2 regions of the Variovorax sp. PBL-H6 genome follow, and region 1 is predicted to be linked to the other one. Evidence: predicted binding sites of a transcription regulator. Region 1 holds the regulator's gene; the other holds the start of a gene.

Region 1 (8,994 bases):
GCGCGCTGATGGCGACGAGTTTCCACGTGGTGCAGCGCACGTGCCAGGTCCGCCTGTTCGCGCCGGGGCTGGCGTCCTTCGTCTTCTGGGGGTGGCAGGCGGTGATCGTCGCCGCCGCCATCAGCCTGCCCATGGGCTACACCAGCGGCAAGGAGTACGCCGAGCTCGAATGGCCGATCGACATCCTGATCGCGCTGGTGTGGGTGGCCTATGCCGTCGTGTTCTTCGGCACCATCGGCACGCGCAAGGTCCGCCACATCTACGTGGCCAACTGGTTCTACGGCGCCTTCATCCTCGCGGTGGCGCTGCTGCATATCGTGAACAGCGCGGCGATACCGGCCGGCTGGATGAAGAGCTACTCGGCCTATGCCGGCGTGCAGGACGCGATGGTGCAGTGGTGGTACGGCCACAACGCCGTCGGCTTCTTCCTCACGGCGGGCTTCCTGGGGATGATGTACTACTACATCCCCAAGCAGGCCGGCCGGCCGGTGTATTCGTACCGGCTCTCGATCGTGCACTTCTGGGCGCTGATCTTCACCTACATGTGGGCCGGCCCGCACCACCTGCACTACACCGCGCTGCCGGACTGGACGCAGTCGATCGGCATGGTGTTCTCGCTGATCCTGCTGGCCCCGAGCTGGGGCGGGATGATCAACGGCGTGATGACGCTGTCGGGCGCCTGGCACAAGCTGCGCACCGACCCGATCCTTCGCTTCCTGATCGTGGCGCTCTCGTTCTACGGCATGGCGACTTTCGAGGGACCGATGATGTCGGTCAAGACGGTCAACGCGCTCTCGCACTACACCGACTGGACCGTGGGCCACGTGCATGCCGGCGCGCTCGGCTGGGTCGGGCTGATCTCGATGGGTTCGCTCTACTACCTGATCCCGCGCATGTACAGCCGCACCGAGATGCACAGCGTCAAGGCCATCGAGCTGCACTTCTGGATGTCCACCGTCGGCATCGTGCTCTACATCGCGGCCATGTGGATCGCCGGCGTGATGCAGGGCCTGATGTGGCGCTCCGTCAATGCCGACGGCACGCTCACCTACACCTTCGTCGAGGGCGTCAAGGCCACGTACCCGTACTACGTGGTGCGCATGCTCGGCGGCGTGCTCTACCTGGGCGGCATGCTGGTCATGGCATGGAACGTCTGGATGACCGTGCTCTCCGGCCGCTCGGCACGCTCCGCCATTCCGTTGCCCGCCATCGCTGCACACGCCTGAGGAAACCCATGAGCTCGAGCAATTCCCAGTCCGGCTTCTCGCACGAGAAGATCGAGACCAACAACTTCCTGATGGTCGTGCTGATCCTGCTGGTCGTCGCCATCGGCGGCCTGGTCGAGATCGTGCCGCTGTTCTTCCAGAAATCGACCACGCAGGCGGTGGCGGGCATGCAGCCGCCGACGCCGCTGCAGGTGCTGGGCCGCGACATCTACGTGCGCGAGGGCTGCTACAACTGTCACTCGCAGATGATCCGGCCGTTCCGCGCGGAAACGCTGCGCTATGGCCACTACTCGGTGGCGGGCGAGTTCGTGTACGACCACCCGTTCCAGTGGGGCAGCAAGCGCACCGGCCCCGACCTCCAGCGCGTGGGCGGCAAGTACAGCGACGAGTGGCATCGCATCCACCTGACCAATCCGCGCGACCTGGTGCCCGAATCGAACATGCCGGCCTACGCCTGGCTCGAGAAGGCGCCGCTCGATGGCGCCGAGGCCGAGACGCATATGCGCGCACTGCGACGCGTCGGCGTGCCTTTCACCGACGCTCAGATCGCCGCGGCGCCGGCCGAGGTCAAGGGCAGGAGCGAGATGGACGCGCTGGTCGCCTATCTCCAGTCGCTGGGCCTCGCGCTCAAGTAGGGAGCATGCAGATGGACATCACCACCTTGCGGATCGTGGCCACGCTGGCCTCCTTCGCCGCCTTCGTCGGCATTCTCGTGTGGACTTTTTCGCGCCGTCGCGCGAAGGCCTTCGAAGAAGCGGGCCGGCTCCTCCTCGAACAGGACTGAGAGACCTCCATGAGCGACTTTTTCAACGACTTCTGGTCGAACTACGTGGCCGTCGGCACGCTGGTCAGCATCGTGCTGTGCGGAGTGCTCCTGTGGCTGGTGGCCCGCGCCCCGACCACGAAGGGGGAGGGCAGCACCACGGGGCATGTGTGGGACGAGGACCTGCGCGAGGCCAACAATCCCATGCCGCGCTGGTGGGTGGGCCTTTTCGTCATCACCATCGTCTTCGGCCTGGCCTACCTGGTGGCCTACCCGGGGCTCGGGAGCTACAAGGGCGAGCTCGCGTGGAGCACCGAGAGCGAGTACACGAAGGACCAGGCCCGCGCCGCCCGCGAGCTCGAGCCGGTCTATGCCGCCTATATGGCGATGCCCGCCGAGCGCGTGTCCGGCGCGCCGGCGGCAATGGCGATCGGCGAGCGCCTCTTCCTCAACAACTGCGCACAGTGCCACGGCTCGGATGCGCGCGGCAGCAAAGGGTTTCCGAACCTGACCGACGGCGACTGGCTGCACGGGGGCACGCCCGAGAAGATCAAGGAATCGATCACCCACGGGCGAACCGGCGTCATGCCGCCGATGGCGGCCGTGGTGGGCACGCCCGAGGACGTCAAGAACGTTGCCAACTACGTGCTGAGCCTGTCGGGCAGCCCGCACGACTCGGTGCGTGCCGGCCTGGGCAAGCCCAAGTTCAGCGCCTGCGCGGCCTGCCACGGGGTCGGGGGAACCGGCAATCCGGCGCTGGGCGCGCCCAACCTGTCCGACCGGGTCTGGCTGCACGGCTACGGGCAGGAGGCGATCATCTCGATCATCAACACCGGCAGGACCAACCAGATGCCGGCGCAGCAGGGCCGGCTGACCGAGGCGCAGATCCATGTGCTGGCCTCCTACGTCTGGGGCCTGTCGAACAAGGCCGTGGTGGCTCCGTAGGCGCGCCATGCAGGAAACCGCTCCAGTACCCGTCCGGCCCGCGCGCAAGGTGATCCCGATCGCCGCGACGCAGGAGGGCGGCGGGCTTTTTGCCGCACACCAGAAGATCTACCCTCGCACGGTTCGCGGCATCTTCGCGCGATGGCGCTGGGCGGTGGTGTTCCTGACGCAGCTCGTCTTCTACGGCCTGCCGTGGCTCGAGTGGGGCCAGCGCCAGGCCGTGCTGTTCGACCTCGGGGCCCGGCGCTTCTACATCCTCGGCCTGGTGCTGTACCCACAGGACCTGATCTACCTCACCGGGCTGCTGGTGATCTCGGCACTCTCGCTGTTCCTCTTTACCGCGGTGGCGGGGCGGCTCTGGTGCGGCTATGCGTGTCCCCAGACGGTCTACACCGAGATCTTCATGTGGGTCGAGCACAAGATCGAGGGCAATCGCGTTGCGCGCATGCGGCTGGACGAGGGCGAGTTCTCGCTGGAGAAGCTGGTCAAGAAGTGGTTCAAGCACATCATCTGGCTCGGCATCGCGCTGTGGACCGGCTTCACCTTCGTCGGCTATTTCACGCCGATCCGCGAACTGGGCCTCGAGTTCCTGCAGACCCGCATGGGCTCGTGGGAGGTCTTCTGGGTCTTCTTCTACGGCTTTGCGACCTACGGGAATGCCGGCTTCATGCGCGAGCAGGTCTGCATGTACATGTGCCCCTATGCGCGCTTCCAGAGCGCCATGTTCGATCGCGACACGCTGATCGTGAGCTACGACGCCGCGCGCGGCGAGCCCCGCGGTTTGCGGGCGAAGGGCAGCGACGCGCGATCCCTCGGCGTCGGCGACTGCATCGACTGCACGCTGTGCGTGCAGGTCTGCCCGACCGGCATCGACATCCGCCAGGGGTTGCAGTACGAGTGCATCGGCTGCGGCCTGTGCGTGGACGCCTGCGACACCGTCATGGACAAGATGGCGAGCCCGCGTGGCCTGATCCGGTATGCGACGCAGAACGGGATGGCCGGCCGGTGGACGCGCGCCCAGGTGCTGCGCCGGGTCCTGCGCCCACGGGTGCTGATCTACGCCTCGGTGCTGATGGCATTGACCGTCGGGCTGCTCGCGAGCCTGGTCGTGCGCACGCCGCTGAAGGTCGACGTGGTGCGCGACCGCGCCTCGCTCGCACGCATCGTGGAGGGCGGGCAGCTCGAGAACGTCTACCGGCTGCAAATCATGAACGCGACCGAGCGGCCGCAGCGCTATCGGGTCGAGGCGCACGGCCTGGAGGGGCTGGGCGTGTCGCCGGCCGATCCGGTCGAAGTGGGACCCGCGCAGTCGCGCTGGGTCGCGGTGCGGCTGCAGCTGCCGTATGGCAGCGCGGCGGCCGGCTCCCACCCGGTGCACTTCGACGTGCGCTCGATGGACGGCAGCGCGCAGGTGTCGGAGAAGGCCGTCTTCCTGGTGCCCCGTTGAATGTTCCGCACGACCAGAATCCGAATCTCCAGGAGAGCTCGATGAACGACCACACGACGATTTCGCCAACTCCCGAGGCAGCCGCAGCCTGGTGGCGCTTTCCGCTGCTCTGGATGGTGATGGCGGGGCCAGCCATCGTCGTCGCCGCGAGCTTCCTCACACTCTGGCTCGCCGTGCGAACACCCGATCCGGTGATCGAGCCGGACTATTCCCGCCGCGGCATCGAGATCGACAGGGCCCCTGCCGACAAGAAGCTGCTGCCGGCGCTGGCCGGACGCAATCACGCGGCGACGCCGGACTCCGACGTGCCCGCGCCCCGGCGCTGAACATCATGAAGATGCAGAACTGGATGTCGATTCTCTGGCCCGCCTTCCTGCTGGCCTGCGCCACCGAGCTGCTGGTCTTCGCGCTGGTCGACCCGATCGATCTTCACTGGCGCGGCGAAGCCATCGGCCTGTCTCGCCAGGCGGTTTACACAGGCGGCTTCTTCGTCTTCTGGATGCTGGCGGCCGGCGCAAGTGCACTGACGCTGCTGCTGACGAGAGGGGCGAAGGAGATCAACAGCCAGGAGGGTTGACGATGCGCCGCAGCGCTTCCGGATCGACGATGCGCACCTTGCGCTGGTCGATCTCGACGATGCCGTCGGTCATGAACTTCGAAAGCGTGCGGCTCACCGTTTCGAGCGTGAGGCCCAGGTAGCTGCCGATCTCCTCGCGGGTCATGCGAAGGATGAACTCCGACTGCGAGAAGCCGCGCGCGTGCAGCCGCTGCACCAGGTTCAGCAGGAAGGCCGCAAGCCGCTCCTCGGCCCGCATGCTGCCCAGGAGCAGCATCACGCCGTGCTCGCGCACGATTTCACGGCTCATGATCTGGTGCACGTGGCGCTGCAGCGCCTTGACATCGCGCGACAGCGCCTCGAGGCGGTGAAAGGGCAGCACGCAGACCTCGGCGTCCTCGATCGCGACGGCGTCGCAGGTGTGCTGTTCGTTGACGATGCCGTCGAGTCCGATGATCTCGCCCGCCATCTGGAAGCCGGTGACCTGGTCGCGCCCGTCCTCGCTGGCCACGCGGGTCTTGAAGAAGCCGGAGCGAATCGCGTAGAGCGAAGTGAAGCGTTCGCCGTTGCGAAACAAGGTCTCGCGACGCCTCACCTTGCGTCGCGTGGAAACGAGCTCGTCGATGCGCTTCAGCTCATCCGGCTCCAGCCCGGCCGGCATGCAGAGCTCGCGCAGGGTGCAGCTCGAGCAGGAGACCTTGATGTTCTGGGCTTTCATGAAGGGCGATGAAGTTTTCGCCGATTCTGGGCTGCGGCGGGTGGTGCCGGGTTGATGCACATCAAGGGCCGCAGGCCGGCCTGCCGGCATAGTGATCCATTGCCCGCCCTGGCCGTCGCGATGAATTCATCTCTTGCCCTCGATCCTTGTACCGCCTCGTCGCCGGCGCTGCCGCGGCGCGGGCCGGCCTGAACATGCAGACGGCACTTGCAGGCACCGCACTCCTGATGGGATTGGCTGGAGGTCCGCATTGCGTGGCCATGTGCGGTGCGGCCTGCGCCGGCGTGATCCGGATCGTCCGCGCGCCTGAAGGCGGGGGCGTCGCGACGCTGCCGCGTGCAGGCGTGCGAGGGGCGTCCGCGCCATGGCTGTTCCATGCGGGTCGAATCGCCGGCTATGCGGCGGCCGGCGCGCTTGCCGCGGTCGCGGCGCAGGGCCTGGCCCTGGCGAGCGAGCAGGTGGCGGCGCTGCGCCCGCTCTGGGTGCTGCTGCATGTGTTCGTCCTGGCCTGGGGGTTGCTGTTGGCCGCGCTGGGTCGCCAGCCGCTGTGGGCGAGCCGCATCGGGCGCTCGCTCGCGATGCGTCTGCGGCCGGCATCGGGCTCGGCGCCCGGCCTGCTCGCCATCGGCGCCTTGTGGGTCTCCATGCCCTGCGGACTGCTCTACTCGGCACTGATGCTCGCAAGCCTGGCCAATGGCCCCTTGCAAGGCGCATGGGTGATGGCGCTCTTCGCCGCGGGCAGCGGCGTATCGCTGATGGCGGCGCCATGGCTGTGGCAGCACCTGGGCCGGGGCGCCGGGCTGCTGCGCGGCACATGGGGAACCCGTCTCGCCGGCACGCTGCTGGCGCTGATGTCCCTGCAGGCGCTGAGCATCGACCTGAGGCACCAGATCGAGCTCTGGTGCGGCTGAGGGCTCAGCCCTTGACGATCGTATCCAGCAGCACGGCCTGGATCACGCTGCGGTGATTTTCCGCACGCCGGGCCTCGTCGACAGGGCAGGCAGATGCCAGCAGCGACCAGTGCGGGGAGTGCGTGGCATCCACGAGGAAGGTCGCGTCGTCGCGCGTGGACTGTCCGCGGCCGGCGATCCGCACGTCGAACTCCGCCTCCCGGGCGGCTGCGACGAAGCGGCGGCCCCGCACGGTGGAGGGGTCGCCGAGGAACAGGATCGACGCCCCGGGCGGCGAGCGCTGCTCGCGCAGCGTCATCAGGTCCGCCACGACACGGGCGGGATGATCGTCCAGCGCCAGGCCACGGTAGACCGGCACGGCCGCGTCCTGCTCGACCTGGCGCGCCGCTGCGGGCGGCAGGTGCCCGCAGTCGACGGCGTCGTACATGCGGCCCAGCATGCGCGCCAGCACGCGGACGTCGTCGCGCGCGGGCGCTCCGGGGTCCGCGGGAGCGGTGAATCGAAGCTCTGCCACGCGGGCGCCCAGGTCCTGCGCTGCGCGCCGGAGCACAGGGACCTCCGCGCCCGAATCCGGCCCCAGCAGCAGCGCCAGGTTCTTGCCGCGCAGCGGGTGGCCGAGGGCGCCCGCACGGGCGCCCGCACGCAGGCGATCGACCGCAACGAAGGTCTCGAAAATGCTCTTGGCGAGCAACGGCTCGCGCAGCGGCGCCTGGACATGAGGATCAAAGAGGGCGGACTTCACAAAGGCAAAGGTAGGGCTTGCCGCCGCGCCGGGCTTGATGCCCGTCAATGTTTGTCGTCTTGGCAGGCGCTGATACCGATCTGACACACGGCGTTCACCCACTGTTACCGAGGCGGCCGTCGCATTGGCGCTCCGGTTGCAGTGCCTTTCTAAGCTTCGGTCATCGATCCGAGGAACATGCAATGACCCAAGCCATCTCGCCCCCAAAGTCCACCCCCTCCGGCGCCCAGCGCATCGCGAATGCCCTGGAGCTGCTGGAGAGCAACGTCGCCATCCACAGGCGCATCGTGCGAACGGGCGACTCGGTCTACCAGGTGGGGCAGCCGTTCGCCTGCCTCTACGTGATCAACTCCGGCTTCTTCAAGATGGTCAACCTCTCCGGCGAAGGGCGCGAGCAGGTGGTCGGGCTCCACTTCAAGGGCGACTGGCTGGGCCTGGACGGCATCGCCGCAGGGCGCTACGGCTGCGACGCGATCGCCATGGACACCGGCGAGGTCTGGGCGATCCGCTACGACGCCTTGCTCCAGGCTGCCCTTCGCACCCCGGCGTTGCTGACCGCGCTGCACGAGGCCATGAGCCGCGAGCTCACGCGCGATCACGAATCGCTTCTCTCGCTTTGCACCTTGCCCGCGGACGCGCGCGTTGCGGGCTTCCTGCGCTACTGGGCCGACGCGCTCGCGCAGCGCGGGTTGCGCACCGATCAGATCACGCTCCACATGACACGTGCCGAGATCGGCAACTACCTGGGGATGACGCTGGAGTCCGTGAGCCGTGCGTTTTCGCGACTGGCGCGCGGCGACGTGATCCGCTTCATGGAGAAGGGGCGGCGCGACATCCACATTCCGAAGGTGGAGGCGCTGACGAGCTTCATCCAGCACATCGCGGCGCCGATGGAAGCTGCGGCGATGCATTGAGACATGCCTCGGCCGGCGGACCGTTGCGCCCGCGGCGCGAGTAGGGCCACGCAATGCACAAGTCCGTGCACACTGCCGGGATGAAATCGCCAGATCCGGCTGCCGTCGCCGTGCATCGCAGGCTGGTCACGGCCTTGCGCGAACGCCTGGAATCGGACACGGGCCAGGCCGTCTCGCTCGTCGAGACGCACATTTCCTGGGTGCTGCTGACGGCGGAATATGCCTACAAGCTGAAGAAGCCGGTCTCGCTGGGCTTCGTCGACTTCGGCACGCTGGCGTCGCGCAAGCACTTCTGCGAGGAGGAGGTGCGGCTCAACCGCCGTCTCGCGCCGTCGCTGTATGTCGGCGTCGTGGCGGTGTGCGGCACGATCGAGGCGCCGCACATCGGCGACGACGACCACCCCATCGATTTCGCCGTCTGCATGCGGCGGTTTCCCGAAGATGCGCTGCTGCGCCGCCTGCTCCCGGCCGGGCAGCTGGAAGAGGGTCTGCTGGAGCAGTTCGCGCGGGAGCTCGCCATCTTTCATGAGGGTGCGCAGGTCGTCTCGCCGGCGTCGGCGTACGGCGGACCGGAGGAGGTGGCGCGCCCGGTGGTCGATGTGCTGGCGCGCCTGCGTGCCGTCGGCGATGCCCGGTATCCGAGGGGCCTGCAGGCGTGGGTCTTCAAGCAGAGGCGGGTGCTGCGCACCGCCTGGCTCGAGCGGCAGCGCCGTGGCGCGGTGCGCGAATGCCATGGCGATCTTCACCTCGCCAACGTGGTGCGGTTCGATGG
Region 2 (8,994 bases), 660 kb from region 1:
GCGACAGCGCCAGCAGCAGGTACTGGCTCTTGGCGGTGTAGAGATCGTCCACCAGGACCCGCACCTTGACGCCACGGGCCGCGGCTTCGCGCAGCGAACGCATCAGCAGCCGACCGACGCCGTCGTTCTCGAGCTGGTAGTACTGCACCACGAGGGAGCGCTCGGCCCGCTTCGCGAGCTGGATGCGCGCGTCCAGCGAATACACGCCCAGCGGCATCAGGCGAAAGCCGGAATGCTCGCCTGGCGGCGTGGACGCAGCCACCACCTTGGCCAGCGTGGTCGACGGATCGGCCGGCGTGGCGAATGCCGCGGGCCGCTCCCGGGCCGGCGGGAGCGAGCCGCAGGCCCCGAGCCCCGCGGCGAGCGCGCAGAGCAGCGTCAGGCGCAGCAGACGGACCCATGCGTTCATGATCTTTCCCCTTTTGGAGTTGTTCCGGATACGGTGCCGCGGGCAAACTGGTTCACTCTGCCGCACAACTGCCGTCCGGGCTCTAGAATTTCGCGATGCCTCTTCCCGGAGTTACACCATGACCCGACGGATTCTCGCGCGTCTCGCTGCCCTTGGCCTTGCAGGCATCGGTCTTTCTCCCGCCTTCGCGGCCCTGGACATCGGCGATCCGGTGCCCAAGTTCACCGCAACCGCCGCGCTGGGTGGCAAGACCTTCAACTATTCGCTGTCCGACGCGCTGGCCAAGGGCCCCGTGGTGGTGTATTTCTTCCCGGCCGCCGGTACCACCGACTGCAACATCGAGGCGCATGCCTTCGCCGAGGCCATGGAACAGTTCGAAGCGGCGGGCGCCACTGTCATCGGCGTTTCGGCCGACGACATCGACACACTGAAGGATTTCTCGGTCAAGCAGTGCCAGAGCAAGTTTCCGGTAGCTGCCGACCGATCGAAGACAGTGATCGAAGGTTTCGACGCTCTGATGCAGACGCGCCCCGACTTCGCCAACAGGCTGTCCTACGTGGTTGCGCCCAACGGCACGGTCGCCTATTACTACCAGAACCTCAACCCGGACAAGCACGTGGAACGCATGCTCAATGCCCTCAAGGCGCTGCCGAAGCAGACCGCCAAACGCTAGCTGGCAGTCCTCCGGCGGGGCGGGCCGCCTTCGCGCACAATTTCAGCCATGCAGCTCCACTACATCGCCAACGAGAACGTCCCCTCCTCCTCCGGCCGCACCCTCCCCGTCCTCGACCCGTCCGACGGCCAGCCCTTCGACGAGCTGCAGCGGGGCAACGCAGCCGACATCGATGCGGCCGTGCGCGCCGCGCGCGACTGCTTCGAGGGCAACTGGCAGAAGCTCAGCGCGGCCGAACGCGGCCGGCTGCTCTACAGGCTGTCGCAGAAGATCGCCGAGCACACCGACGAGCTGGCGTTGCTCGAGCAGCGCGACTGCGGCAAGCCTGTCAAGCAGGCGCGCGCCGATGCGCTGGCGCTGGTGCGCTATTTCGAGTTCTACGCCGGCGCCTGCGACAAGCTGCACGGCGAGACCATCCCCTACCAGGAGGGCTACAGCGTATTCACCTGGCGCGAGCCGCACGGCGTTACCGGCCACGTCATTCCGTGGAACTACCCGATGCAGATCTTCGGCCGCAGCGTCGGCGGCGCGCTCGCCGCAGGCAACGTCTGCGTGGTGAAGCCTTCGGAAGACGCCTGCCTGTCGCTGATCCGCGTCGCGCAGCTGGCGGCGGAGGTCGGCTTCCCGCCCGGCGCCATCAACATCGTGACCGGCTACGGCCACGAGGTAGGCGACGCGCTGGCCCGGCACCCGGGCATCGACCACATCAGCTTCACGGGCAGTCCCAAGGTCGGCACACTGATCCAGCAGGTCGCGGCCGAACGCCACTGCCCCGTCACGCTGGAGCTGGGCGGCAAGAGCCCGCAGATCATCTTTGCCGATGCCGACCTGGGCGCGGCCATCCCGGTGCTGATCAACGCCATCGTGCAGAACGCCGGCCAGACCTGCTCGGCCGGCTCGCGGGTGCTGGTCGAGCGCGAGATCTACGAGCTGTTGCTGGAGCGCCTGGGCCAGGCCTTCGAGGCACTGCGCGTCGGCCCTGCCGCCATGGACCTGGACGTCGGCCCGCTGATCCGCCAGACCCAGCAGCAGCGCGTCTGGGACTTCCTGTCCGACGCGCAGCACGCCGGAATCCCCATGGTGGCTCAGGGCGTCGTGGTCGACGAGGCGCCCCAGACCGGCTTCTACCAGGCGCCCACCTTGCTGCGCGACGTCCCGGTGACGCACCGGCTGGCGCAGGAAGAAGTCTTCGGCCCGGTGCTCGCGGCGATGTCCTTCCGCGACGAAGACGAAGCCGTAGCGCAGGCCAACGCCACCCAGTTCGGCCTCGTTGCCGGCATCTGGACGAAAGACGGCGCGCGCCAGTTCCGCATGGCCAGACGCGTGAAGAGCGGCCAGGTCTTCGTCAACAACTACGGAGCCGGTGGTGGCGTGGAGCTCCCCTTTGGCGGCGTCAAGTCCTCCGGCTACGGCCGCGAGAAGGGCTTCGAGGCACTCTACGGCTTCACCACCCTCAAGACGGTGGCCGTGCGGCACGGCTGAGCATCGGCCCAGCGCGCTATCCAGCAGCATCATCGGCACGAAGCCGACCATCAACCTGCCGTCGCGAAGGCCTCGTGGCCTTTGCGGTGGAACTCCAGGATGATCTCGTGGCTGATCACGAAGCGCACCGCCCCCGCCGCGAAAAGCACAGCGGGAATCGGTCGAAACCGCCAAGGGCGCACGTCGGCAAGGCGCATCACACCTGACGCGCGCATCAAGGGACGCGCGTCGAGCGCCCAGCCGCATTCCCCGGCCGCGACTTCGCCACCTCGGCAGGCCCCGACCTGCGCCACCATTTCTCGATCTCGACCGTCGCGAAGACCAGGGCCGCGCATGCAAGGCATATCGCCAGTTCGCCGATGGCCAGCGCTTCGGTGCGAAAGACTTTCTGCAGCGGCGGCAGGTAGACCACCGCCAGTTGAAGCAGGAAGGTTGAGAGCACGGCGCCGGCCAGCGGCCAGTTGCTGCCCAGCCCTTGCGTGAAGATCGAGTCACTTTCCGAACGGATGGCCAGCACATAGGTCATCTGCGAGAGCGTCAGAACCGTGAACACCATGGTCTGCCAATGCATCCCCGTCGCCAGGGCCCAGGCCTGGACGCCCAGGCACAACGCGCCGATCAGGAGTCCGACCCACAGCGCGTGCTGCCAGAGGCCACCGGCGAACAGGCTCTCTCCGGGCGGGCGCGGCGGCCGCTGCATGACGCCGCGTTCAGCCGGTTCGGCAGCGAGTGCCAGTCCGGGCAGGCCGTCGGTGACCAGGTTCACCCACAGGATATGCAGAGGCAGCAGCGGGATCGGCATCCCCACGAGCGGCGCAAGCACCAGGGTCCAGGTCTCCGCCGAATTGCCGGTGATGGCGTAGCGGACGAACTTGCGGATGTTGTCGAAGATGCGCCGGCCCTCGCGCACGGCAGCCACGATGCTGGCAAAGTTGTCGTCCAGCAGAACCAGGCTCGCCGCTTCGCGTGCAACATCGGTCCCGCCGCGGCCCATGGCGACTCCGATGTCGGCCTGCTTGAGCGCCGGCGCGTCGTTGACGCCGTCCCCCGTCATCGCGACGAACCGGCCCCGGGACTGCAGCGCGCGCACGATGCGGATCTTCTGGGCCGGGTCGACTCGCGCGTACACGCGCACGTCGTCAGCCAACCGTTGCAGCGCCAAGTCGTCCAGCGCAGCGAGTTGCGACCCCGTCAGGACCATCGAGCCGGTCTCGGCGATGCCGACTTCCCGCGCGATGGCAAGCGCGGTCGCCGGATGGTCGCCGGTGATCATCACGGGCGTGATGCCCGCCGAGCGGCAATCGGCGACGGCGGCCTTCGCCTCGGGTCGCGGCGGGTACTGCCAGGCCCACGAGGCCCAGCAGGACCAGATCGGTCTCGACCAGCTCCGAGGACTGCCCGCTTGGATCCTGCGTGCACACGCGACGAGCCAGTGCGAGAACGCGCAGGCCCTGCTCAGCCATCGCCCCCGCCGCGGCGAGTGCCTGAGCAACGTCGAGCGGGTCTTCCTGCTGCCCCGCAGCAACGCGTGTGCAACGCGGCACCAACGTCTCAGGCGCTCCCTTGACGACGACGAGCCAGCCCTGGCCATCCCGATGCAAGGTGCTCATCCGCTTGCGTCCGGCGTCGAACGGCCATTCGTGCAGACGAGGCTGGGCACGGCGCACCGCTTGGGCGTCGGTCCCGCCGGCCTGGGCCGCTTCGACCAGTGCAGTCTCGGTCGGGTCGCCGACCCACGCGCCGCCGGCGTCCGGAGCGGCGTCATTGCACAGCACGGCCGCGTTCCACAGCGCCTGCGGCGTCCCGCCGCCGGGAAACTCGACAACCTGCACCTGCATGCGGTTCTGCGTCAGCGTACCGGTCTTGTCCGAGCAGATGACGCTGACCGATCCCAGCGTCTCCACGGAGGGCAGACGCCGCACCAGGGCGTTCACCTTCACCATCCGGCGGGCACCCAGGGCAAGCAGCACGGTCACGATGGCCGGCAGCGCCTCCGGAATCGCCGCCACCGCAAGGCTGATCGCCGTGAGCGCCATCAGGAGCAACGGCTCGCCATTGAGCACGCCGATGCCGAAAAGCAGCCCGCAAATGCACAGGACAATGAGGGACAGTCGCATGCCGAAATCAGCCAGGCGCAGTTGCAGGGGGGTTCTTCGCGCGCCGGTGTCGCGCAACAAGCCGGCGATGCGTCCCAGTTCGGTCCTCGGTCCGGTGGCGACCACCAGGCCTTCCCCGCGCCCATGGCTGACCAGCGTTCCCTTGAAGGCCATGTTGAGCCGGTCGCCAGTTGGATGCTGGCCCTCCGGAAGGCGGGCGTTGTGCTTCTCCACGCTGACGGATTCCCCGGTCAGCATGGACTCGTCCACGCGCAATTGCGCCGTCCGATGAAGCCGCAGGTCGGCAGGTACCAGATTGCCCGCCTCCAGAAGCACCACGTCACCCGGCACCAGGTCGGCCGTGTCGATCGCCTGGGCACAACCATTGCGCCGCACGGTCGCATGAGCCGCGGCCAGCCGCTTCAATGCGTCCAGCGCCCGTTCCGCGCGCCACTCCTGCGTGAGGCCGACCGCTGCGTTGAGCAGAACGATGACCGCGATGGCGATGGTGTCCGCGAAATCTCCGATGAAGCCGGACAGCAGCGCTGCCGCAATCAGCACCAAGACCATGAAGTCGCGCAGCTGTTCTAGCAGCCGCCTGGCCCAGCTGCGCGGGACAGCCTCGGGCAACCGGTTCTCCCCGTAGCGGCCTTGTCGCTGCATCACCTGTTCCGAGGTCAGGCCGAACTGCGGATCGACCTCCAGACTGGCGGCAAGTGCCTCCGCAGAATGCAGGTGCGCGTCATCGGTCAACAGGCCACGATCGGACCCCGTGACGATCGCGACGGGATCATGGCTCACGCTTCGGCAACGGCAGGCGATGCCGCCGCGAAGCCGCCTTCCTCATCTTCCGGCTGGCCTCTCACCAGCAGCACGGGAACCGGAGACATGCGCAGCACCTGCTCGGCATCGCTGCCCAGCAGCGCTCGCGCAACGCCATGACGCCCGTGCGTGCCGATCACGATGAGCTCGGCCTTCCATGCCTTCGCCTGCTCGACGACCACCTCCGAGACACGGCCGGCGAGCGAGGTGAAGAGGGCGCTCTCCGCCTCGATCCCGGCTAGGCGCGCGCGCTCCCTCCCCTGTTCGAGGACTTGCCTGCCCGCTATCGCCATCAGTGGAACCACGTCACCGCTGTACGTGGCGAAAGTCTCGAAGCCGGTCACATACTTCAGCTCGTCCACCACGTGAACAAGCCGCAGCGTCGCGCGTGTCAGCTTGGCTAGATGCAGCGCCTCGTCCAGGCCTCGCAACGAGGTCGTGCTGCCGTCGATCGGGACAAGGATGCGCTGGTACATGGCGGGCTCCGGCTGCAGAAGAATTGGCCGCCAGTTTCGCCGTGCGGGCTCGCGCCGGGCTTGATGCACATCAATCCGAAGGCGCGTGCCGCTGCCTGCTGCCTGCTGACTGCTGCCGCGCAATCTGAACGATGTCCTTGGTTCATTGATCCAGCGCAACCGTTCTTTCTCTGCCCTGGCGGAGCATCGGCTCACCAACATTCGAAATTCCAAGATGGATGACAACGTAGACGCCAGGGTGGACCGCACGCTGCATGCCCAGCTTGCCGAGCTGACCAAGGGCATTTCCCCCGCGGCGCTGATGCAGGCCTGGTCGGACTGGGCCATTCACGTGGCGGCGCAGCCCGCGCGCAGCGCGCAGCTGCTGATGGTCCGCCCGCTGATGCAAGCAACGGAAGCCGCGCTACAGGGCTTTGGCTCATTGCCTTCCCATCGTCCTGAGACGCCCGATCCGAACGAGGACGATCCTCGCCTCGCCAATCCACTCTGGGATGCATGGCCCTACAGCGTCTACAGGCAGGCGTTCCGTGCCGGCAGCCAGTGGCTGCGCGAGCTGACCGAAGGTGTGCCGGGCGTCGAGCGCCATCACGAGCAGGTCGTGTCCTTTTCCGCGCGACAGCTGCACGCCATGTGCTCGCCCGCGAACTCGCCCGTCACGAACCCGCTGGTGTTGCAGAAGACACTCGCCTCCGGCGGCATGAACCTGCTGCAAGGCGGGCGCAACTGGATGGAAGACCTTCAGCGCAGCCGTGACCACCTGCCGCCCAAGGGCGCAGAGGCCTTCGTGCCCGGACGCGAGGTGGCGCTCACGCCCGGCAAGGTGGTCTTGCGCAATCGGCTGATCGAGCTGATCCAGTACGCGCCTGCGACCGCCACCGTTCACCCTGAGCCGGTGCTCATGGTGAGCGCCTGGATCATGAAGTACTACATCCTCGACCTGTCGCGGCGCAATTCGCTCATTCGCTATCTCGTCGACCAAGGCCACACGGTATTCGTCATCTCGTGGAAGAACCCGGACGCGCAAGACCGAGACCTTGGAATGGACGACTACCTCGCGCAGGGGCTGATGGCCAGCATCGACGCCGTCTCAGCCATTACCGGCGATCAGCGCGTGCACGCACTCGGTTATTGCCTGGGCGGGACCCTGCTGGCCATCGGGGCGGCAGCCATGGCGCGCGACCATGACGATCGTCTGGCAACGGTCACCCTCTTGGCTGCGCAGACCGATTTCACCGAGCCGGGCGAGCTCAGCCTCTTCATGGACGAGAGCCAGCTCTGCTTCATCGAAGACATGATGGCCCGACAAGGCTTCCTGAAGGCGGAACAGATGGCGGGCGCTTTCAACATACTTCGTGCTGTCGATCGCATCTGGTCGCCCATGGTGCAGAACTACCTGCTCGGCGAGCGTGCGCCGTTCACCGACCTCATGGCGTGGAACGCCGACGGCACACGCATGCCCTACCGCATGCATGCGAACTATCTACGCAGCCTGTTCCATGACAACGAACTCGCGCGCGGGCGTTATCGCGTGAATGGGCACCCGGTCTCGCTGCGCGACATCGAAGTGCCGATCTTCGCCGTGGGAACCTGGACGGACAATGTCGCGCCCTGGCGGTCGGTTTACAAGCTCAACCTGCTTTGCGACACGGAGATCTGCTTCGTCCTGACGGACGGCGGCCACAACGGCGGCATCCTCAGCGAGCCCGGCCACGCGCATCGCCACTATCGAATCCTGCAGCGCACCGGCGATGCCGCCTACGTGCCGCCCGACACCTACGTGGCGCGCGCCGAGCGGGTCGACGGCTCGTGGTGGCCCGCACTACAGCACTGGCTGGCAGATCATTCCGGGCCCCGTCGCAAGGCGCCGCGCATGGGTCATCCACAGCGCGGCTACCCGCCGATCTGCGATGCACCGGGCACATACGTCCTCGCCCGATGACACCCGGACACCATCGCGATGGTCCGGACGAAGAACGATGGACAGCCAGGCACGCGTTGACGAGAATCGACATCCTCGGCGCTTTGTCACTCTGGTGGAATTCCCGCAAGGAGATCGAGATGGCCAAGGCTCATTTGAACTTCGTCGCGCAGGCGTCACGCCGATTCAAGATGGTGGGCGCAGGAGTCGCATTCGTGTTCTTGACGCTTGCGCTAGCGCCATCCGCAGAAGTCCGCGCTCAGGTCTACACCGTGCTCGATACGGCGGGTACCGCGACATCCCGCACGGCATTCAGCGTCTCTGGTTCCACGGGGCAGTTGATAGGCAGCGCCCAGCTGGTCGGACCGCAGTTCACGCTGACGCAACGATCGGTACTGACCAAGATCGAGGCCTTGGTGAACAACTGCGCCGTCATGATCGCGGGCGTTCCCCAATGTCCGAACACGCTGCCGTTCGTGGTGCAGATTCGTCGCTCAATCAATGGCGCGCCTGATCCTCGCCTGCTGATCGCCGCCGTCCCTCTGACGCATGACAACGACCCACTGACTGTGTCCATGGAAAGCGCCGCGTTGGACGAAGTCCCGCTGGAGCCGGGAACCTACTTTGCGCTCTTCGCCCCCCAGCAGGAGTCGGATGCCGGCTTTCTGCTGTCCAACGCGAATGGGGGCGCTTATCAGGCCGGCATGACGACTATCGGCATTGTCACTTTCAGTGGGAGTTTTGCCGATACAGGTTTCGTGGCCGTGCGGATTGCGGCCAAAGTCGTTCCTCTCCATAAGCACGCAAGTCGCGATCACGAAGATCGCTGACGAGGGCGCGGCTCCGGTCGGCCCCAAGGGCGGCAGGCATCGCGCGCCGACAAGTCCATCTGGTTGGGCAGCGCCGAGCCATAGGCGCGCTCGTGCCTTGGAGGCGCTCGCCTGCGCTGACCCGCCTTCGTTCCCTTGATCCAGCGCAAGGCCCCGGGATGGTTGCGTACCTAAAGTCATGTTGACAGCCGCCGCAGCACTGGATCATCAGCGCCGAGGCTGACTCCCACCGACTTGCGAAAGGACCCACATGAAATCCGATGCTCAACTCAGAAGCGACATCGTCGC

What was found. Region 1 encodes FNR, which switches genes on or off when oxygen is low (the NO sensors DNR and NnrR bind a similar motif). Its sites were predicted from a motif close to TTGATNNNNATCAA; they were not measured.
Region 2: the regulator FNR is predicted to act here: its motif matches at 6,019-6,032, upstream of G3W89_RS17500 (universal stress protein).

What each region holds. Positions count from the first base shown of each region.
Region 1 is NZ_LR594659.1:3,042,153-3,051,146, forward strand. Features, by position in the region: gene ccoN (cytochrome-c oxidase, cbb3-type subunit I) at 1-1,226, shown strand, start outside; gene ccoO (cytochrome-c oxidase, cbb3-type subunit II) at 1,235-1,861, shown strand; gene G3W89_RS14260 (cbb3-type cytochrome oxidase subunit 3) at 1,873-2,010, shown strand; gene ccoP (cytochrome-c oxidase, cbb3-type subunit III) at 2,020-2,934, shown strand; gene ccoG (cytochrome c oxidase accessory protein CcoG) at 2,942-4,381, shown strand; gene G3W89_RS14275 (FixH family protein) at 4,423-4,707, shown strand; gene G3W89_RS14280 (hypothetical protein) at 4,713-4,958, shown strand; gene fnr (fumarate/nitrate reduction transcriptional regulator Fnr) at 4,939-5,655, opposite strand; gene G3W89_RS14290 (sulfite exporter TauE/SafE family protein) at 5,802-6,566, shown strand; gene G3W89_RS14295 (hypothetical protein) at 6,571-7,356, opposite strand; gene G3W89_RS14300 (Crp/Fnr family transcriptional regulator) at 7,491-8,222, shown strand; gene G3W89_RS14305 (bifunctional aminoglycoside phosphotransferase/ATP-binding protein) at 8,303-8,994, shown strand, end outside.
Region 2 is NZ_LR594659.1:3,703,800-3,712,793, forward strand. Features, by position in the region: gene G3W89_RS17475 (phospholipase D family protein) at 1-409, opposite strand, end outside; gene G3W89_RS17480 (peroxiredoxin) at 528-1,082, shown strand; gene G3W89_RS17485 (aldehyde dehydrogenase family protein) at 1,131-2,564, shown strand; partial or broken gene G3W89_RS17490 (ZIP family metal transporter) at 2,571-2,710, opposite strand; gene G3W89_RS33320 (cation-translocating P-type ATPase) at 2,779-4,155, opposite strand; partial or broken gene G3W89_RS33325 (cation-translocating P-type ATPase) at 4,148-5,461, opposite strand; gene G3W89_RS17500 (universal stress protein) at 5,458-5,958, opposite strand; gene G3W89_RS17505 (PHA/PHB synthase family protein) at 6,173-7,897, shown strand; gene G3W89_RS17510 (hypothetical protein) at 7,954-8,706, shown strand.